One region of the Micrococcus sp. FDAARGOS_333 genome, then DNA from elsewhere that is predicted to be linked to it. Evidence: predicted binding sites of a transcription regulator. Region 1 holds the regulator's gene; each other region holds the start of a gene.

Region 1 (3,267 bases):
GGGCAGCTGTCCGGCTCGATCGTGCTGGGAGCGGCCACGTCGTTGCGCCGCCACGGCACCGTGGCCGTGGAGGACCTCGTCGCCGCCGCAGCGAGCCTGGACGCCGCCTTCACCCCCTGCCCCTCCGGGCTGCTGGCCACCGGCCTGGACGACGCGCAGGAGACCGCGCTCAACGCCGTGCTCGCCGCCGTCCGGCAGTGCCTGTCCGACCTCGGCACCGGCAAGGAGACCGAGACCGACGGCGGCCGTCAGATGGCCCGGGCCCGCGCTCTGGACGTGCTCGAGGTGACCGAGCGGATGCTCGCCGCACGGCCCGAGGCCGACTTCCCGGAGGTCGTCTGGGCCACCCGTCCCGGCCACTTCGAGCCCGGAGTCGGCTGGCAGCCCGGCAACGAGGAGGACCCGCCCCAGCTCTACGTGGCCCCGCTCTCGGTGGCCGGCAAGCTGCGCGAGGGGCTGTTCGGCGCCGCCACCACTGTGCTCACCTCCGCCACCCTGACCGTGGGCACGGGCGAGCGCCGCTTCGACTCCGTGGCCGGGGACGTGGGCCTGGCCGGACCAGACGCGCCGAGGTTCACGGTCGCGGACGTCGGCAGTCCCTTCGACTATCCGCGGCAGGGGGTGCTCTACGTGGCTCGCCACCTTCCTAAGCCGGGCCGCTTCGCCTCCGAGGAGTCCCTGGACGAGCTCGAGCGGCTCATCACCGCCTCCCGCGGCGGGGCGCTGGGCCTGTTCTCCTCCCGCCGGGCCGCCGAGGACGCCGCCGAGGCCATGCGCCGCCGGTGCGGGAAGGACATCGAGATCCTCTGCCAGGGCGACGCCACCCTCTCCGCGCTGGTCAAGCAGTTCGCCGAGGAGCCGGATACCTGCCTGTTCGGCACCATGAGCCTCTGGCAGGGCGTGGACGTCCCGGGCCCCTCGCTGCGCCTGGTGGTGATCGACCGCATCCCGTTCCCACGTCCGGACGACCCGCTCTCCCTGGCCCGCACCCGTGCGATCAGCAGCCACGGCGGCAACGGGTTCATGGCGGTCTCCGCCACCCACGCCGCCATCCGCCTGGCCCAGGGCGCCGGCCGTCTCATCCGCTCCGTGCAAGACAGGGGCGTGGTGGCCGTGCTCGACTCCCGTCTGGCCACCGCCCGCTACGGCGGCTTCCTCGCCTCGGCCCTGCCGGACTTCTGGCGCACCACGGACCCGACGGTGGTGGAAGGCGTCCTCGGCCGCCTCGCCGCGTCCGTGGATCAGGACGGCTGACGCCGCCTTCCCGACGACGGCTCCTCACCTGCACGAAGCCCCTCACCCGGATTCCGGGTGAGAGGCTTCGTGGCGCCGGGCGGTGCGGCTCAGAGGGCGCGGAGCACGGTGACGACGCGGCCCATGATCGTGGCGTGGTCTCCCAGGATCGGCTCGTAGGCGGTGTTCTGCGGCAGCAGCCAGGTGTGGCCGTCGCGCTGGCGGAAGGTCTTCACGGTGGCCTCGTCGTCCAGCAGGGCGGCGACGATGTCCCCGTTCACGGCGGTGTTCTGGCGGCGGACCACCACCCAGTCGCCGTCGCAGATGGCGGCGTCCACCATCGAGTCGCCGGAGACCTTGAGCATGAACAGCTCGCCCTCGCCGGTGAGGCGGCGGGGCAGTGCCATGACGTCCTCGACCTGCTGGTCGGCGAGGATCGGCCCACCGGCGGCGATGCGGCCGACCCACGGCACGGGGACGGAGTCTCCCTCCTCCGTGCCGGTGTGCCACGTGGGCAGCGCCGAGACCACGGCGTCGCCGTCGGCGGACGTCGCGCCGGCTGCGGCCTCACCGGCGGCCTCGCCGGAGGCGGCCAGGAGTGTCCCGTCCTCGTCCCGCAGCACCTCGAGGGCACGGGGGCGGCCCGGGTGGCGGCGCAGGTAGCCGAACTGTTCGAGGCGGGTGAGCTGGTGCTTCACGGAGGAGAGTGAGCCCAGGCCGGCGGCGTCGCCGATCTCGCGCATGGACGGCGGGTAGCCGTGCTCGGCGATGGACGCGCGGATCGTCTCCACGATCGCGCGCTGGCGCGGCGTGAGGGTCTGCGGCGTCCCGGTGGGGTGCTCAGGGGGCTGAGGAGTGGCCATGGCGGTCCGTTCCTGCTCGGCGGCGTCGGCGGTGTTCCCTATCGTGTCCGCCCCTCGTGGTCTGCTGTCCGGCGTCACCTGGAGAGGGTCGTCCACGGGCGGAACCCGTGGCTCGACCGTAGCCCAGGAGACCGACCGGTTCAAAGATATGTTCGAACTCGGCATGGCGTGTCTCGAAGACGTGTGCTAGAAAAGTGTTCGAACAGATCGAACGGATGTTCGAACAGCCTGCTCCGGCAGGTGGAAAGGCAAGGCAGCACCATGAACGCTCGCACCCGCTCCGTCACCCGCACCGGCACCGTCCAGGCTGCCGACTGGCGGCTGAACCGCCGCGGCCGCTTCGTCCTGCGCGGCCTGCCCGTGATGGTGCTCGCGGCCGTGCTCACCGCTCTGGCGGCCACGGCCCTGTCCATCACCCTGTCCCCGGCGGCCGTGTCCTCCAATCAGGCCGGCGCGGAGCTGGAGAAGGTCACCGTGATGCCCGGTGACAACCTGTGGGACATCGCCGGCCGTGTGGATCCGGCGGCCGACCGCTTCGCCACCATGGAACGCATCACCGAGCTCAACGGCCTCGAGGGCCGCACCCTCGAGACCGGCGACGACCTCTTCGTGCCGGCCATGGCCGACTGACCCGTTCGTGCCGGCCATGGCCGACTGACCCGTTCGTGCCGGCCATGGCCGACTGACCCGCCCGTGCCGGCCATGGCCGACTGCACCGGCTGGATCCCTGCACGTCGTGCCCCCCGATCCCTTCATGTCCTCCTCTTGCGCAGGAACGATCCCGCGGCTCCCGGCTGATCACAGGCCTGCTCCAGACCCCGCCGCCGCCCGGCGTGCTTCCCCCTCTGTCGCTGCCCGCGCCCTCGGGCGTCACGCGGCGGCCGCCGGCGGCGGCGGTTCCTAGACTGATCGCCATGACCGATCTGGACGCCCTCCCGCTCCGCGAGTCCCTGAAGGGGCAGAGTCCCTACGGTGCGCCCCAGCTGGACGTCACCGTCGCGCTGAACACCAACGAGAACACGCATCCGGTGCCTCCGATCGTGGCCGACGCCATCGTGCAGTCGGTCGCCCGGGTCGCCGGCGGTCTCAACCGCTACCCGGACCGTGAGTTCGTGGAGCTGCGCGAGCGTCTGGCGGACTACCTCGGCCACGGCCTCACCCCGGAGCACCT
Region 2 (3,267 bases), 650 kb from region 1:
CGCCTGTCCGTGGCGCCTGGCCTGGGCATGTGGCCCGCTCCGCTCAGCCCCGCTCCGGGGCCGGGAGCCCGAGGTGCTCCCAGGCTCCGGGCAGCGCGACACGGCCCCGCGGCGTGCGGCCGACCAGGCCCTCGCGGATGAGGAACGGCTCCGCGACCGTCTCGACGGTCTCGGTCTCCTCGCCGACGGCCATCGCGAGGGTGGACAGGCCGACCGGTCCCCCGTCGAAGACGGTGCAGAGGGCGTTCAGGACGGCACGGTCGAGGCGATCCAGGCCGCGCTCGTCCACGTCGTACATGTGCAGGGCCCGGCCGGCGGCCTCGGCGTCCACGGACGTCAGGCCCTTCACGAGCGCCCAGTCGCGCACGCGGCGCAGCAGCCGGTTGGCGATGCGCGGCGTGCCCCGGGAGCGGGAGGCGATCTGGGCGAAGCCGGCGGAGGTGACGTCCATGTCCAGCAGCAGGGCGGAGCGGCGCAGGACGAGCTCGAGTTCCTCGGTCGAATAGAACTCGAGGTGCCCGGTGAACCCGAAGCGGTCGCGGAGCGGCCCGGGCAGCAGGCCGGCGCGCGTGGTGGCCCCGACCAGGGTGAACGGCGGCAGCTCCAGCGGAATGGAGGTCGCGCCGGCGCCCTTGCCGACGACGATGTCCACGCGGAAGTCCTCCATGGCCATGTAGAGCATCTCCTCGGCCGGACGGGACATGCGGTGGACTTCGTCCAGGAACAGCACCTCCCCCTCGGTCAGGGACGAGAGGATCGCCGCGAGGTCGCCGGCGTTCTGGATGGCCGGCCCGGAGGAGATGCGCAGCGGGGCGTTCATCTCCGCGGCCACGATCATCGCCAGTGTGGTCTTGCCGAGCCCGGGCGGGCCGGACAGGAGCACGTGGTCCGCGGCGCGGTCGCGCAGGCGGGCAGAGCCCAGCATCAGGTCCAGCTGCTCGCGGACGCGCTGCTGGCCGACGAACTCGTCCAGGTGCTTCGGACGCAGCGCGGCCTCGAGGCGGCGCTCGTCCTCCCCCGCGTCCCCGGCGACGACGCGGTCCGCGCCCCGGTCCCCGGCGTCGGTTCCGCCGCCGTTCATCGGCCGCTCCGGACGGTGGCGGCGGCACCGACGTCGCGCAGGGTGGCGCGGAGCAGGGCGGCCACGTCCCGGCCCTCGTCGAGCTCGGGGTGGGCCGCGAGGGTGGCCTCGACGCGCTTGAGGGCCTCCTTCTCGGACCAGCCCAGGCCGGCCATCGCCTCGACGACGTCCGCGTGCCAGTGCTCCGCCGGCGCCGCGGGCACCTGGTCCTGCGCGGCCTCGGCGGGCGTCTCGGCGCCGGTCGGGGCCAGCTTGCCGGCCAGCTCCACGAGGATCTTCTTCGCCAGCTTCGGGCCGATGCCGGGCACCCGGGTCAGGGCCTTCTCGTCCTCCTGGGCGACGGCCACGCGCACCGCCTCAGGAGGGTGCACCGCCAGCACGGCCAGGGCCAGGCGCGGGCCGACGCCGTTGGCGCCGAGGAGGATCTCGAAGACCTCCTGCTCGGCCCGGGCGGCGAACCCGAAGAGCGTGAGCGAGTCCTCCTTCACCACCAGGTGGGTGTGCACACACGCCTCGCGCCCCTCGCGCAGGGCGGACAGGGTCTGCGGCGTGGCGAACACGAGGCGGCCGACGCCGCCGGAGACGATGACGGCGCGGTCCAGTCCGACGTACTCGACGGTCCCGGTCAGGGAGGCGATCACGGCACAGGTCCTTTCTCCGGACGGACACATTCGGACCGCCGGCGTTCGAACATACTATCGAACGGCTCGGTGCCCGGACGCACCCGACCGCAGGCCGTGGCGAGGGACCGCGCCGGGTGCGCGGCCGTCGTCGGGAAGGGGCGGCATCAGCGGCGGCGGGCGGCGCCCGTGGCCGCCCCGGAGCGCTCGGCGGCCAGCCACTGCTCCTGTGCCCTGGTCAGCGACGTCCCCGCACCGACGGGCCGACGCCCGGCAGAGTCGGCGGCCTCCGCGAACCGGGACCGTCCGCCGCGGGAGGTCATGGAGCCGGTGGCCAGGCCGGTCTGCCCTGAGGCCCGGCCGAGGGCGGTGCCGCGCCAGGCATGGGCGAGGGCCAGGGCGATCGCGTCGGCGGCGTCGGCCGGACGCGGCGGGGCGTCGAGGCCGAGGATGCGGGTGACCATCGCGGTGACCTGCTCCTTGCCCGCGTTGCCGTGGCCGGTGACGGCGGCCTTCACCTCGGACGGGGTGTGCAGGCCGACCTCCAGCCCGCAGCGGGCGGCGGCGGTGATGGCCACGCCGGCGGCCTGGGCGGTGCCCAGCACGGTGGGCGTGTTGTTGTTGGCGAACATGCGCTCCACGGCGGCCCGCTGCGGGGCGTACCGCTCGAGCACCTCGGTGACCTCCCGGTCCAGGTGCAGCAGCCGCTCGTGGAGCGGCGCGTCGGACGGCGTGCCGGACACCCGGACGTGGACGAGCCGTCCGCGGCGCCGCGCGTCGACCTCCACGACGGCGATGCCGCAGCGGGTCAGTCCCGGGTCGACGCCCAGGACGCGCAGGGTGCCGTGGCCGACTCGTTCCGCCAGTCGGATCAGTCCTCGTCGAGCTCGGCGAGGACGGACTCCGGGATGTCCACGTTGGAGTAGACGTTCTGCACGTCGTCCAGCTCCTCGAGCGCATCCACGAGCTTCAGGAAGGTCGCGGCGGACTTGGCGTCCTCCAGCTCCACCTTCATCGACGGCAGGAACTCGGCCTCGTCGGACTCGTACTCGATGCCGGCGGCGTCCAGGGCCTCGGCCACGGCGCGCAGGTCGGAGGCCTCGGAGACGATCTCGAACACGTCGCCGTCCTGCTGGACCTCCTCGGCGTCCGCACCGCCCTCGAGGATCGCCTCGAGGAGGCCGTCCTCGGTGTTGCCCTCGGCCGGCAGGCGGACGACGCCCTTGCGGGCGAACAGGAAGGCCACGGATCCGGAGTCGGCCAGCGTGCCGCCGTTGCGGGTCACGGCCACGCGCACGTCGGAGGCGGCGCGGTTCTTGTTGTCCGTGAGGCACTCCACCATCAGGGCCGAGCCGGACGGGCCGCGCACCTCATACATGATCTCGGTGTAGTCCACGACCTCGCCGGTCAGGCCGGCGCCGCGCTTGATGGCGCGGTCGATGTTGTCGTTGGGGACGGAGTTCTTCTTCGCCTTGGAGACGGCCAGGTCCAGGGCCGGGTTGCCGGCCAGGTCGGGACCTCCGGCGCGGGCGGCGACCTCGATGCCCTTGATGTACTTGGCGAAGG
Region 3 (3,267 bases), 450 kb from region 1:
TGGGGGTCACGGGAGGCGACGCGCTCGAGCACGCCGTCGAGGAACGCCCCGAGCCGGCTGATGCCCGCGGCGAAGACCAGGCCGCCGGAACGCAGCACGCGGTGGGCCTCGGCCAGGGCGCGCAGCCGGTCCGCGCGCGAGGGCAGGTGGTAGAGCGACCCGAAGAGCAGGACGGCGTCCGCAGAGGCGTCGGGGAAGGGCAGGTCGCGGGCGTCGCCGACCAGGGCCTCGACGCCAGACAGGGTGGCGGCCGCGGCGACCTGTTCCGGGACCGGGTCCAGGAGCGTCACCGCGTGCCCGTCCTGGGCGAGCCACTCGGCGTGCACACCGGTTGCACCGCCGACGTCGAGCACGCGGGAGCCGGGGGCGAGGCGGCTCCGCAGCAGGGACTGCACGCGGAGGAGCTCGACGGCGCTCTGCGCGCTCTGGGTCCGTAGCCGGGCGTCCTCGTCGAAGTCCTGTCCGTAGAAGCGCAGGACCTTGTCCTCGAGGCGTTCGTGCCGGCGTCCGTCCTCGGCCGCGCCGGCGGTGCTCACGCGGTCACCAGCCACGCTCGGCCCACTCGTCCAGGTGCGGGCGCTCGGCGCCGAGGGTGGTGGAGTTGCCGTGACCGGGGTGGACGACCGTGTCGTCCTCGTAGACGCCGAAGAGGCGCTCCGTCACGTCCGCCAGCAGGGAGCGGAAGTCCTCGTCCGACCAGGTCTTCCCCACACCGCCCGGGAACTGGCTGTCGCCGGAGAAGACCACCGGCGGCTCGTCCGGGCAGGGCTGCAGCACCAGCGCGACGGAGCCGGGGGTGTGGCCGCGCAGGCCGATCACGTCCAGGTCGATGCCGTCCACGCCCACCGTGTCGCCGTGCTCCAGGCGCTCGGTGACCTCGGTGCCGGTCTCCTTCTCGATCTCCTCGGCGTCCGCCGCGCCGGCGGCGCTGCGCGGGGAGTGGCGCTCCACCACGGCGGCGGTGGCACGGATGTGGTCCCAGTGCCGGTGCGTGGTGATCAGCAGGTCCAGGTGCGGCTCGCACGGGGTGTCGTCCGCCGCCGCGGCCAGCAGCGCCTCGATCGACTCCGGCTCGTCCGCCGCGTCGATGAGGATCTGCGCGCCCGTGGTCTTGGAGGTCAGCAGGAACACGTTGTTCTGCATCTCGGAGACGACGCACGTGCGCACCGTGACGGCGGGCAGATCGTGCAGGAGACGGGGAGCGGCGGGGGACGCGGACATGAGCTCGAGTCTACGTGCGGACTGTGCTGCAGGACAGCTCGATCTCCCGGACCGCCACGGCGGGCGAGGGCAGAGGCGAAGGGCGCGCGGCCGTCGTCGGGAAGCGGCCGGCGGGAGCCGCGGCGGGCGGCAGCGACGTCCGCCCTGGGCGGAACAGTCGGCAGGATCACGCCTGCGGGCCCTGGCGGGGGCCGCGTCCGCCCCTAGACTGGAGCGCGTGTCGAACACAAATACGAACAGCCCCGCCCCCACCGGACTCGCCGCAGGACCGCACGGCCACGCGGGCGGCACGGCCGACCCGGACCGGATCGTGGTCCAGGGAGCGCGCGAGCACAACCTCAAGGACGTGGACGTCTCCCTGCCCCGCGACTCCATGGTCGTGTTCACCGGCCTGTCCGGCTCCGGCAAGTCCTCCCTGGCGTTCGACACGATCTTCGCCGAGGGCCAGCGCCGGTACGTCGAGTCGCTGTCCTCCTACGCCCGCATGTTCCTCGGACGGGTGGACAAGCCGGCCGTCGACTTCATCGAGGGCCTGTCCCCGGCCGTGTCGATCGACCAGAAGTCGACGAACCGCAACCCGCGCTCGACCGTGGGCACCATCACCGAGATCTACGACTACATGCGCCTGCTCTGGGCCCGCATCGGCGTGCCCCACTGCGCGGACTGCGGCGAACCGGTGGACCGGCAGACCCCTCAGCAGATCGTGGACCGGCTGCTCGAGCTGCCCGAACGCACCCGCTTCCAGATCCTCGCCCCGGTCGTCCGCGGCCGCAAGGGCGAGTTCGTGGACCTGTTCTCCTCCCTCTCCGCGCAGGGCTACGCCCGTGCCGTGGTGGACGGCGAGCTCGTCCAGCTCTCGGACCCTCCGACACTGAAGAAGCAGGTCAAGCACACCATCGCCGTGGTGGTGGACCGCCTCGCCATGAAGGAGGGCATCCGCCAGCGCCTCACCGACTCGGTGGAGACGGCGCTGAAGCTCGCCGACGGGCTCGTGATCGCCGACTTCGTGGACGTGGAGGTCGTCGAGGAGAAGGGCAAGAAGAACACCGGAGAGTTCTCCGGCCGCGGCGCGGACGGCACCCCGCGCTACCGCCCCTTCTCCGAGAAGCTGTCCTGCCCGAACGGCCACGAGCAGACCGTGGACGAGATCGAGCCGCGCTCCTTCTCCTTCAACAACCCGTTCGGCGCCTGCTCCGAGTGCACCGGCATCGGCTCCCGTCTGCAGGTGGACGAGGAGCTCGTGGTCCCCAACGACGAGCTGTCGCTGGCCGAGGGGGCCATCGCCCCCTGGTCACTGGGCAAGTCCACCGCCGAGTACTGGCAGCGCATCCTCGCCGGGGTGGCCAAGGACGTGGGCTTCTCGCTCACCACGCCCTGGAGGGACCTGCCGGAGAAGGCCCGTCACGCGGTCCTGCACGGCAAGGACTTCAAGGTGGAGGTCGCCTTCCGGAACCGCTTCGGCCGCGAGCGCCGCTACACCACAGGCTTCGAGGGCGTCATGCCGTACATCGAGCGCAAGCACGGGGAGACCGAGTCGGACTCGGCCCGCGAGCGCTACGAGTCCTACATGCGCCAGATCCCGTGCCCGGCCTGCGGCGGCGCGCGCCTGAACCCCACCGTGCTCAACGTGCTGGTGGAGGGCCGGTCCATCGCGGATGCCACGGGCCTGCCGCTGCGCGAGCTGCTGGACTTCTTCGAGTCCCTGGAGCTGACCGAGCGTGAGCGTCGCATCGCCGATCAGGTCCTCAAGGAGCTGCTGGCCCGCCTGAGCTTCCTGCTGGACGTGGGCCTGGAGTACCTGAACCTGGAACGCTCCGCCGGCACCCTCTCCGGCGGCGAGGCCCAGCGCATCCGCCTGGCCACCCAGATCGGCTCCGGCCTGGTGGGTGTGCTCTATGTGCTGGACGAGCCGTCCATCGGCCTGCACCAGCGGGACAACCGGCGCCTGATCGACACGCTCCTGCGCCTGCGCGACCTCGGCAACACCCTGATCGTGGTGGAGCACGACGAGGACACGATCGCCGAGGCGGACTGGATCGTGGACAT

The links. The regulator LexA, encoded in region 1, represses DNA repair genes until DNA is damaged. The targets are predictions, from matches to a motif close to TCGAACANNTGTTCGA.
Region 2: ruvA (Holliday junction branch migration protein RuvA) is a predicted target of LexA. The motif match lies at 1,768-1,783, and genes of this name have one in related genera.
Region 3: uvrA (excinuclease ABC subunit UvrA) is a predicted target of LexA. The motif match lies at 1,442-1,457, and genes of this name have one in related genera.

What each region holds. Positions count from the first base shown of each region.
Region 1 is NZ_NJFJ02000001.1:1,261,697-1,264,963, forward strand. Features, by position in the region: gene CEQ11_RS05640 (ATP-dependent DNA helicase) at 1-1,254, shown strand, start outside; gene lexA (transcriptional repressor LexA) at 1,344-2,096, opposite strand; gene CEQ11_RS05655 (LysM peptidoglycan-binding domain-containing protein) at 2,358-2,726, shown strand; gene CEQ11_RS05660 (histidinol-phosphate transaminase) at 3,011-3,267, shown strand, end outside.
Region 2 is NZ_NJFJ02000001.1:1,911,439-1,914,705, forward strand. Features, by position in the region: gene ruvB (Holliday junction branch migration DNA helicase RuvB) at 44-1,081, opposite strand; gene ruvA (Holliday junction branch migration protein RuvA) at 1,078-1,722, opposite strand; gene ruvC (crossover junction endodeoxyribonuclease RuvC) at 1,869-2,540, opposite strand; gene CEQ11_RS08490 (YebC/PmpR family DNA-binding transcriptional regulator) at 2,573-3,267, opposite strand, start outside.
Region 3 is NZ_NJFJ02000001.1:1,713,472-1,716,738, forward strand. Features, by position in the region: gene CEQ11_RS07650 (bifunctional 2-polyprenyl-6-hydroxyphenol methylase/3-demethylubiquinol 3-O-methyltransferase UbiG) at 1-536, opposite strand, end outside; gene CEQ11_RS07655 (MBL fold metallo-hydrolase) at 541-1,221, opposite strand; gene uvrA (excinuclease ABC subunit UvrA) at 1,529-3,267, shown strand, end outside.